Regions from separate parts of the Bacillus sp. V2I10 genome, predicted to be linked through region 1. Evidence: riboswitches for the same ligand, from Rfam matches in the RefSeq annotation. Region 1 holds a riboswitch; each other region holds the start of a gene.
The links. A riboswitch is a leader RNA that binds a small molecule or an ion and turns the genes downstream of it on or off. The one in region 1 is predicted to bind cyclic di-AMP.

Region 1 (3,274 bases):
ATGGACAAAAGGGAGGCAACAGGTCCCCGTGCTATCGTTTGTTCAGCGCCCTCTACTGTTGTTGCAGTAACACTTGAATCAAGCGTTTGCGGAACCCCTAAGAAAACGAATATAAGAGCTGTCACAAAAGCAATCGGCAAGAAAACACGAGTGATCGATCGAATTAGATCAACAAAAAAGTTACCAAGGCTATTTCCTGAAAGACCTCTTATTAAAGCAATTGCAGCTGCAAATGCTGTAGCCGGTGCCACAAACATCATGAAGGTGATCGCAAGCATTTGGGATAAATAAGACAATCCGCTTTCTCCGCTGTAATGCTGCAGATTTGTGTTAGTCATAAAGCTGATGGCTGTATTAAAAGCAAGAGTTGGATCCATTCCTGCTATTTTACTAGGATTAAGCGGCAAGCTTCCTTGAAACCTAAATACGAGATAAACGATAAATATCATAAATATGTTGGTTAATAGGAGTGCAATTGCATATTGTTTAAAGGTTTGATTTTTCTCTTTTATGCCGCTGATTTTATAAATTACCTTTTCAAATGGATGAAATACGGCATCCAGTTTAGTAGAATTGTAGTTAAAAGCCTGAGCAATATAGAGGCCCATTGGTTTTGCCAGCAGCACGGCTGCCGTTAATGTAAGAATGATAGAAATGATGGATAGTACGCTCAACGTCTTTCCCTCCGCAAGTTAAAATTTTTCTGGATTTACTAATGCATATAATAAATAAATGGTTACTGCTACAATGCAGCCTGCTAAAACGATCATCATTTCTCTTCACTTCCTTCTTTAACAACATGACTAGACCATGTAACGAACCCGGCCATTGTCAGTGTAAGAGTTGCAAATATGATGATCATGATTCCATCAAGCATAGTGGTTCCCCCATTTCTCATTGATTCAGAAAATAACCCAAGTGATCTTGTTTTGAATATAGAACTTGTTTTGCTCCAATCAGCTCATACAGCTTAGTCGGATAGTGAGAATTTCTAGTAATCACCGTGATTGGAGCGCGTATACTCGCTTGAAGAATTTGAATTAGATTGCACGTATCAGCAATCTTATCCTCTAGTAATAAAACTCGTGTTACCGGTAAGTGAATCAAAAGATACTGAGCATTTTGTTTAATAAAGTAAATGTCTTTAAATCCCCGCTTCTTCAAATGACTTTGTACACTATAATCACCCGTAATAAATGCCAGGGATGATACTTCCGGATCAATTCCCTCCAAGCACCCAATCCTTGAATAACTTGGAATACATATGAGCATTGTCGACATTCACATTCCCTTCCCTTTCGGAAACATCAAAAAAGCCACGGAAGAGGGATCTCTTCCGTGGCTTTAGGCTTCACTAAATAAACGTGCTTTACCACTGCGATTTTGATTTTCCCTCACAACGCTTTCGGAGTTAGCTGTCGGATTCGGGCTATGAGAGTAGCCCTACCATTTTTAAAATGGACTCACCCCTAGTGACAATTCGTCACACAAAATTGGGTCCCCCGATTTCAAAAGAAATTAAGCGATTAGGTATTTTTTGAAATTATTCAATTTTTTAACATTAACAAAGCGCACAAAAGAACACTGAGGCTTACACGCAGTGTTCTTCACAAAGGTATCCTCTCTCGAACGCTTACGAAGTTAGCTGTCGGATTCGGGCCATTGAGAGTAGCCCTACCATTTGAAGATTCAAATGGACTCACCCCTAGTGACGATGTGTCACAAAAACTTGGGTCCCCCGCTCCTACTAATAGGATTAAGCGATTATAGAATTTAATTTATAAAATCGTTGGTTCTTACACCGTCCCTTCTCTTATGACGCTTACGAGGTTAGCTGTCGGGTTCGGGCATAAGAGTTGCCCGTCTTTCGCTGTTTGCGATCGATTCACCCCGCGTGCATGAAATCACACTTCATTGGGTCCCCCGCTCCATTCAGGATTAAGCGATTTGCATTTCATGAGAGTAATATTACTCCTGTGTATGCTGGTTGTAAAGAACGTAAAAAGTTTGAAAAATCGCAAAAAATATGTAAATATCCTCAAATAAATTCAAAAATCAGAGTAAATAGGACTCACACTAACTAATTCATCATTTTACTGCTGAATACGTATGTATTATAAATTAATCTCTCTAAATATACATAGAATTTCAAATTATAAAGTTTATGTAAACACAGTTTTATTTTCATTTTCTTATTTTGCAAGAAAGAGAGAGATTGCGAGATAAAGAGAGAGAATATGGAAAAAACAAGAATTTTGGAGAAAAACAAGCTAAATCCCTCTCTTTACAAGCTTAGATTTCCAAGTATATGATAGGAACAATTTTATTCCTAAATCGCAGAATCCTATTTTGGAGCGGGGAAACCAATCAGCAGCATAGCTTTTGCTGCATGGGGGAAGCCAAGTAATATCTGGCAGGGCGACTCTAACCGTCCTAATCCGTCAGCTAACCCCGTATGCGTTGTTGGAGAGAGGAAGGTGCGATCATTATAGAGTTTGCTGATAAGACAGCAGCCCTATGATACTAGCGATACTAAACTTCGATTTCTAAAACAAATGTATTTAGTTTCATAAAAAAAATCGAGGTGATCTTATGTTAGCAGCGATTGAACTTTTAGAAGAAATCCATAGAGAAATAGCAGAAACACATGTAGAATTACTGCACTTGCAATTTGTAGATCTTGAAGGGAATTTAAAACATGTCACGATAACAATTGATCAATTAGAAGATGCAGTTGATGCCTGCTCTAACCGCCTGCCATCCGTAAAAACCAGTGGACAATTACGCGGAATATCCATTTCTAATTTTATCCCTTTTTCTTTTGCTTTTAAATGTACTTTGTTAACTGAACTGGAGATAATATCGGATAAATCAAGCCATTCAAAATGTAAATCCAGCTTACCCTCTTCCATTTTTGCTAATTCAAATAAATCATTTATCAGTGATGTTAAACGAGTGGCTTCATCACTAATAATTTCTAAATAAAGCTGTTTTTCTTTCTCATCGTTATATAAACCTTTATTTATAACTTGTGCGTATCCCTTTATATAAGAGATTGGATTGGTGTTCGCAGCTCATGTGAGATATTCGCAAAAAATTCTCTTCTGTTTGTACGATACTCTTCTAACTCATTCCCAAGTTCTGTAATGGCTTTAGCAAGTGAACCAATTTCATCTTGAGAAGAATGAATAAGTTTAGTCGTTAACTTTCCTTTTGCTATTTCTCGCGTAGCAAGCTCCATTTGTAAAAGAGGAGCTGATAATTTACGCGATAG
Region 2 (3,274 bases), 2.4 Mb from region 1:
TTATTAAACTCCTTATTGTTGCACCTCTTTGTTTTACAATACCAAAAAAATTTGCATTTTTCGTGCAAATTAAGGTAATTGAACTTTATATGTAAAAAAAGGCGACCTGCTTAAGGCCGCCTTTCTCATTATGACATTTTTTCTTCCATTTCAGGAATTTTCAAGTCTCCATATTTCTTTTCTGTTTCTGCTACAATCACTGCACATGCCGCATCTCCTGTGATGTTAACTGCTGTACGAGCCATATCCAGCAGACGGTCTATACCGATGATCAAGGCGATGCCTGCTACAGGAAGGCCTACTGAGTTTAAAACCATCGCAAGCATGATAAGTCCAACTCCTGGCACACCGGCTGTTCCAATTGAAGCGAGAACAGCTGTAAGTACTACTGTCAGCAACTGAGTGAAAGAAAGATCAATATTGTAAACTTGAGCGATAAAGATTGTTGCTACACCCTGCATAATGGCCGTTCCATCCATATTAATGGTTGCGCCGAGCGGCTGAACGAAACTTGAGATCGGCTCTGGAACCTTCAGACGCTTTTGTGCTGTTTCCATAGATACAGGAAGTGTCGCATTACTGCTTGATGTACTGAAAGCTACTGCCATGGCAGGAGCGAAATTTTTAAAGAACCAGATCGGGCTTTGCTTTGCCAGAAAAAGAATGGATGAACCATAGGTGACAATAGCATGAATCACAAGTGCAAGCATTACAACTCCCATGTAGAGTCCCATTGCTTTAAGGGCGTCTAAACCTTGACTGCCTACGGCAGTAGCGATAAGACCGAAAGTACCGTATGGAGCGAATTTCATCACTAGATTTACTAAATACATCATTAAATCATTGCCTTGCTCAACTACTTTAAATAAAGTATTTGCTTTCTTTCCAAGAAACGTGATGCCAAGGCCAACAAAAATTGAGAAAATAATAATTTGCAGCATATTACCATCGGCAAATGCTTTAACAGGATTCGTTGGAATCATATTTAAGAATGTTTCTGCAACAGATGGAGCTTCTTCAGCTTTATATTCAGCGGACTTTGTATCGAATTCACCCACATTGCCGGGCTGAATTGTCAGTCCAAGGATTAAGCCTATAACAATGGCTACTGCTGTTGTTACTAAAAAGTAGGTGACCGTTTTAACACCTATTCTTCCTAATTTCTTTGGATCTCCTAACCCAGCAACTCCCAGAGTAATAGAAAAGAAGACTATTGGTACAACGAGCATATTGATTAAGTTTAGAAAGATTTTTCCAAGCGGGGTAAATAGGAACGTGTCTAACTGTTTAAATAAATCCGGAGCCGTGATATTAAGAATGAGACCGACAATGGCCCCCAGAATAAGACCAATGATGATTTTCGTTGCTAGTTTCATATAAAACCTCCGTAAAAAAGTAATAGATAGTGTTTTATTTCCAATAAATAGAGAAGGAGAAACATAAATGTGAGACTTTTTAAAAAATACAAAAAACCGCGAGAGAATTCTCGCGGCTGTATTCGTCAAATTGAATAATTATAACGTTTCTACAGATGAGTCTCTCCAACGCATACGAGGTTAGCTGTCGGATTCGGACGAAGAGTGTCCTACCTTTTGACTATAAAGGATTCACCCCAGTGCATGTGCACAGTTTGGTTCCCCCGTTCCCATTTCAGGATTAAGCGTATATTTATTAAGTTATACTACTATTCTAAGTAAAAGATTTAATTTTGGCAAATATAAAAATTTGTCTTTAGTTGGATTTAAACATAAAATTTAGCAGAAAACGTTATTATTTAAGGAGTTTTAACCATGAAAAAGTGGATAAAAAATATTTTCCTGATAGCTTCAGCAGGTCTGATTCTTTCATTTGCAGGATTTTATATCTGGTCCCAAATCACCTATAAACCTGCTGAAGAACTGTTTAACACTACTAATTTACAGGATCAAAATGAAAAAAGTGGGTATCTGCTGTTTCAGCCTGAAAATCAAAAAACGAATAATGGCATCATTCTATATCCTGAAGCAAAAGTTGATCCGAGAGCATATGCCTATCTTGCAGAGCAGTTAACTCAAAAAGGGTTCACTGTCGTCATTCCTAAAATGCCCTTTAACCTTGCTATTGCAGGCATCAGCAAAGCAGATAAAATCATAAATGATAGAGACGAGATTGAAAATTGGTACATTGGAGGACACTCTCTCGGAGGTGCGGCTGCTTCTATTTACGCGTATGAACATCCAAAAAATATAAAAGGGCTTTTTCTTCTTGCTGCTTATCCGGCAGATTCCAGTGATTTCTCAAACACAGATTTTCCGATTCTGACCATCTATGCAGAACATGACGGATTAACAACCCTGGATGATATAAAAGAAACGAAACATCTATTGTCTGACAATACCTTTTATTACAAAATTAACGGCGGCAATCATGCACAGTTTGGCATTTACGGAGAACAAAAAGGAGATAGCAAAGCACAGATCAATGTCTTTGTTCAGCAAGATCAGATCATTAGAGAAATGAACAGCTGGATCGAGCGGATTGAGTAGAAAAGCGGGGAGATTTTCTCGCTTTTTCTGCATTTACAAGTCATAAAAAAAACGGAAACAGGCAGCTGAACCATGCCGGTTTCCGTTTTTTTTATTTTGTCGCTTCCAAAAACTCTTCCACATCTTGCACAGTCAGCTGAACTGCTTTTTTCCAGAAATCCTCTTTTGTTAGGTCCACTCCTAAGTGTTTCATAGCCAAATCTTCTACCTGCATGGAACCTGTATCTTTTAAAAGAGAAATGTATTTCTCTTCAAATGCAGTTCCCTCTTCCAATGCTTTCGCATATATGCCAAGTGAGAACAGATAGCCAAACGTATATGGGAAATTATAGAACGGCACCCCCGTAATATAGAAATGCAGTTTAGATGCCCAGAAATGAGGATGGTACTCTCCTAAAGCATCACAATAAGCTTCTTTTTGTGCAGCTTCCATTAATTGATTTATTTTTTCCGTGCTGACGATTCCTTTTTTGCGTTCCTCATAAAAAGAAGTTTCAAATAGAAAGCGGCCGTGAATATTCATGAGCAGTGCAACACTTCTTTGCACTTTATCTTCTAATAGCGCCAAACGTTCTTCATCAGATTTTGCTTTTTTAACAGAAGCATCTGCCACGATCATTTCAGCAAATGTTGATGCTGTTTCAGCTACATTCATCGCATAATTGCGGTTAAGCGGATGCACTCCCGCCATAGCATGCTGATGGAAGGCATGGCCCAGTTCATGTGCAAGGGTTGCGATATTTGACGGG
Region 3 (3,274 bases), 2.3 Mb from region 1:
ATCTATCTATTATAAGTGAACAAACAGAGTACTTATCGAAGCTTGTAAAGGATTTATTTGAGCTTGCAAAGCTTGATCAGCATTCTTTTCAGGTTGAAAAAGAGCGGATCGATCTTTGCTCCTTTATTAAAAAAACAGTAGCGAAAGTAAATCCCATCTTAATCAAAGAAAATAGGAAAGTGAATTTTCTTTTTCCGGATTATTCTGTTCATCATATGATAGATCCTGCAAGGTTCGAACAGGTGCTGCTCAACATCATGGACAATGCCATCCATTTTTCTGAAAAAGGGACTTCCATTACAATCAGGGTTCTTGAACAAGGCGGGATCATTAAAGTTGTCATTTCAGATGAAGGAATAGGTGTTCCTGAAGAAGATCTTCCATATCTGTTTGACAGACTTTACCGCGTTGATAAATCAAGGTCCCGCCATAGCGGAGGAACAGGTCTTGGCCTTGCGATCGTAAAAGAAATTGTGGAGGCTCTTGGCGGCACAGTCCGGGCAAAAAGTACATTTGGAACAGGAACGGCCATTATCATTGTCTTTAGAAAGGATTAAACGATGAAAAAGATTTTGCTTGTAGATGATGAGGAACTGATGCTGGATTTGCTTGCCCTCTATCTTGCACCTGCAGGGTATTTGTGCATAAAATCCTCATCAGGACAACACGCTATTGATATTGTTCAAAAAGAAGAACCTGACCTTATGATTCTTGATCTTATGATGCCTGAAATGAATGGTTTTGAAGTGTGTAAAGAAATCAGAAGCTTTTCAGATATTCCGATTATAATGGTGACTGCGAGCGGCCAAAAAGAGGACATTGTAAAAGGACTGCAGACAGGGGCGGATGATTATATAACAAAGCCTTTTAATGAAACGGAATTATTGGCAAGAATAGAAGCGATATTAAGAAGAGTCAAAAATAATCAAGCCATAGAATACAGGGGTCTTAAATGGGATGATCGAAGCCAGGAAGCGAGCTATAAAGATGAGCCTATCCTTTTAACTCCAAAAGAATTTCAGCTTGCCGGCATCTTTTTAAAGAACCGAAACAGAGTATTTAATCGTGAGCATTTAATTCAGACTATTTGGGGTTATGATGCAGGTACGGAGGACCGGACGGTAGATTCCCACGTGCGTCATCTTAGAGAAAAGCTGAGAAAAACGGGATTTCCAATTGATGATCACCTTCAAACCGTTTGGGGAGCAGGGTACAAGTGGAAAGATGAAAAAAATAATTAAAACCAATTCAAACTCTTCTGCTGATAAAACTGCAAATTAATGATAGAGCTGCAATTTTAGATGATAGAACTTTGATTTAAACATATGCTGTTAAACCACAACTTCCTCGCATCATTTCAGCCTTGCAAAGAATCTAAAATAAACAGATATGCTGAGCAAATGAGACTTGAGAGCGCTTAAACGGTTATATTTGATCAATTATAACTAATTTCTGCAAAAATTGGCTCTTTACTGTCCTATTCAACAGGAGTAAGATACTTTCATAAATACATTTCAGATATTCTTAATTCGCTTAATCCATTACGGAGCGGGGGACCCAATTTTGCTGGCATCTTTTGCAGCTTGGGGTGAATCCTTTACAGGTAGGGCTACTCTCATTGCCCGAACCCGACAGCTAACTTCGCAAGCGTTCTTGAGAGAGGATAATGAAACTAATGTGATCTTAAAAATCAGACACAGCGGTTCATGGGACCTCTGTGTCTTTTTGTGTGCAAAAATTGGTATCGAAAGAAGGAAATCCTGTTGAAAAAGCAATTTGCTGTATTTGGTCTTGGGCGTTTTGGAGGAAGTCTTGTAAAAGAATTTCATGAGTTGGGGATTGAAGTTTTAGCGGTCGATAAAGATGATGAAAAGGTTCAATATTATTCTCAATATGCAACACTTGCTGTGCAGGCAAATGCGATAGATGAAGCGACACTGAAACAGCTTGGCGTCCGCAATGTAGACCACGCGTTTGTTTCATTCGGAGATGATATAGAAGCAAGTATCTTAACCTCTCTGCTGCTGAAAGAAATGGAGATTCCGCAAGTATGGGCAAAAGCTCAAAATGACTACCATCAGAAGGTTTTAGACAAAATAGGTGTAAATAAAGTCATTCATCCTGAACGTGACATGGCAAAGCGGATTGCCCATCATATTATTTCAGAAAAAATGATTGATTATATTGAGCTTTCAAAGGAATACAGCATGGTAGAGCTGATTGCTTCAGCAAAAATACATCGTAAAACATTGATTGATTTAGATATTAGAGCAAGATATGGATGTAATATTGTCGGGATTCAGCGGGATGAAGAGATGATTGTTTCGCCTCCTGCCGAAGAATCTATCAAATCAGGTGATATTTTGCTTGTGATTGGACGAAATAAGGACATCAGCCGTTTCGAGGAGGAGGGGATGTAGGTGATCAGAGCACAAAAACTGCAAAAAATGATTCGCTTTAATCCTTCTCAGCTGCTTGTCATCGTATTTGCAGCTGGAATTATTCTTGGAGCAGTGCTTTTAAAACTGCCGATTGCGACTCATGATTCCATCAGATGGCTTGATGCGCTATTTATATCTGCCTCTGCCATGACCGTTACAGGTCTTGCAACCGTTGATCCCGGGAGCACCTTTACGACATTCGGTCAAACGATTATCGCTATCCTCATTCAGCTTGGCGGACTTGGAATCATGTCATTTGCCATTCTGACTTATATGGTTTTGGGAAAGAAGATAGGCATTAAAGAAAGGCTTGTGATGCAGCAAGCACTTAATCAGACTTCGATTGGCGGAGTTGTAAATCTTGTTAAATACTTATTTTTATTCTCCATCATGATTGAATTCATCGCCATGGTTTTTTTATCCTTTCGATGGGTGCCGGAGTTCGGCTGGTCAAAAGGGCTGTTCTTCAGCTTTTTTCATGCCATTTCAGCTTTTAACAATGCCGGATTTTCCCTATGGCCAGATAATATAATACGGTATGTGAATGACCCTTTGGTTAATATTGTGATTTCTTGTTTATTTATTATTGGAGGTATCGGCTTTACTGTGCTCCTTGATGTATGGAAAAAAAGAAAGTTCAGCAAATTTTCCCTGCATACGAGGATCATGCTTGTCGGCACTCTTGTAATCAATGTTATTGCCATGTTGTTCATCTTTTTTGTAGAATACTCAAACCCTGAAACTCTCGGAGAGCTTTCATCAGGCGGAAAATTGCTTGCCTCCTATTTTCAGGCGGTATCACCAAGAACAGCAGGTTTTAACACATTGGATAT

Region 2: another riboswitch for cyclic di-AMP. It lies ahead of QFZ72_RS05110 (dicarboxylate/amino acid:cation symporter); the one in region 1 lies ahead of QFZ72_RS16965 (hypothetical protein).
Region 3: another riboswitch for cyclic di-AMP. It lies ahead of QFZ72_RS05125 (potassium channel family protein); the one in region 1 lies ahead of QFZ72_RS16965 (hypothetical protein).

What each region holds. Positions count from the first base shown of each region.
Region 1 is NZ_JAUSYV010000001.1:3,356,561-3,359,834, forward strand. Features, by position in the region: gene kdpA (potassium-transporting ATPase subunit KdpA) at 1-674, opposite strand, end outside; gene QFZ72_RS29550 (potassium-transporting ATPase subunit F) at 693-773, opposite strand; gene QFZ72_RS16965 (hypothetical protein) at 895-1,281, opposite strand; cyclic di-AMP (ydaO/yuaA leader) riboswitch at 1,387-1,535, opposite strand; cyclic di-AMP (ydaO/yuaA leader) riboswitch at 1,616-1,773, opposite strand; cyclic di-AMP (ydaO/yuaA leader) riboswitch at 1,804-1,955, opposite strand; cyclic di-AMP (ydaO/yuaA leader) riboswitch at 2,326-2,475, shown strand; gene QFZ72_RS29555 (histidine kinase dimerization/phospho-acceptor domain-containing protein) at 2,718-3,056, opposite strand; gene QFZ72_RS16975 (HAMP domain-containing protein) at 3,044-3,274, opposite strand, start outside.
Region 2 is NZ_JAUSYV010000001.1:1,005,800-1,009,073, reverse strand. Features, by position in the region: gene QFZ72_RS05110 (dicarboxylate/amino acid:cation symporter) at 129-1,376, opposite strand; cyclic di-AMP (ydaO/yuaA leader) riboswitch at 1,531-1,673, opposite strand; gene QFZ72_RS05105 (alpha/beta fold hydrolase) at 1,791-2,525, shown strand; gene QFZ72_RS05100 (M3 family oligoendopeptidase) at 2,617-3,274, opposite strand, start outside.
Region 3 is NZ_JAUSYV010000001.1:1,009,879-1,013,152, forward strand. Features, by position in the region: gene QFZ72_RS05115 (sensor histidine kinase) at 1-557, shown strand, start outside; gene QFZ72_RS05120 (response regulator transcription factor) at 561-1,241, shown strand; cyclic di-AMP (ydaO/yuaA leader) riboswitch at 1,521-1,665, shown strand; gene QFZ72_RS05125 (potassium channel family protein) at 1,764-2,420, shown strand; gene QFZ72_RS05130 (TrkH family potassium uptake protein) at 2,448-3,274, shown strand, end outside.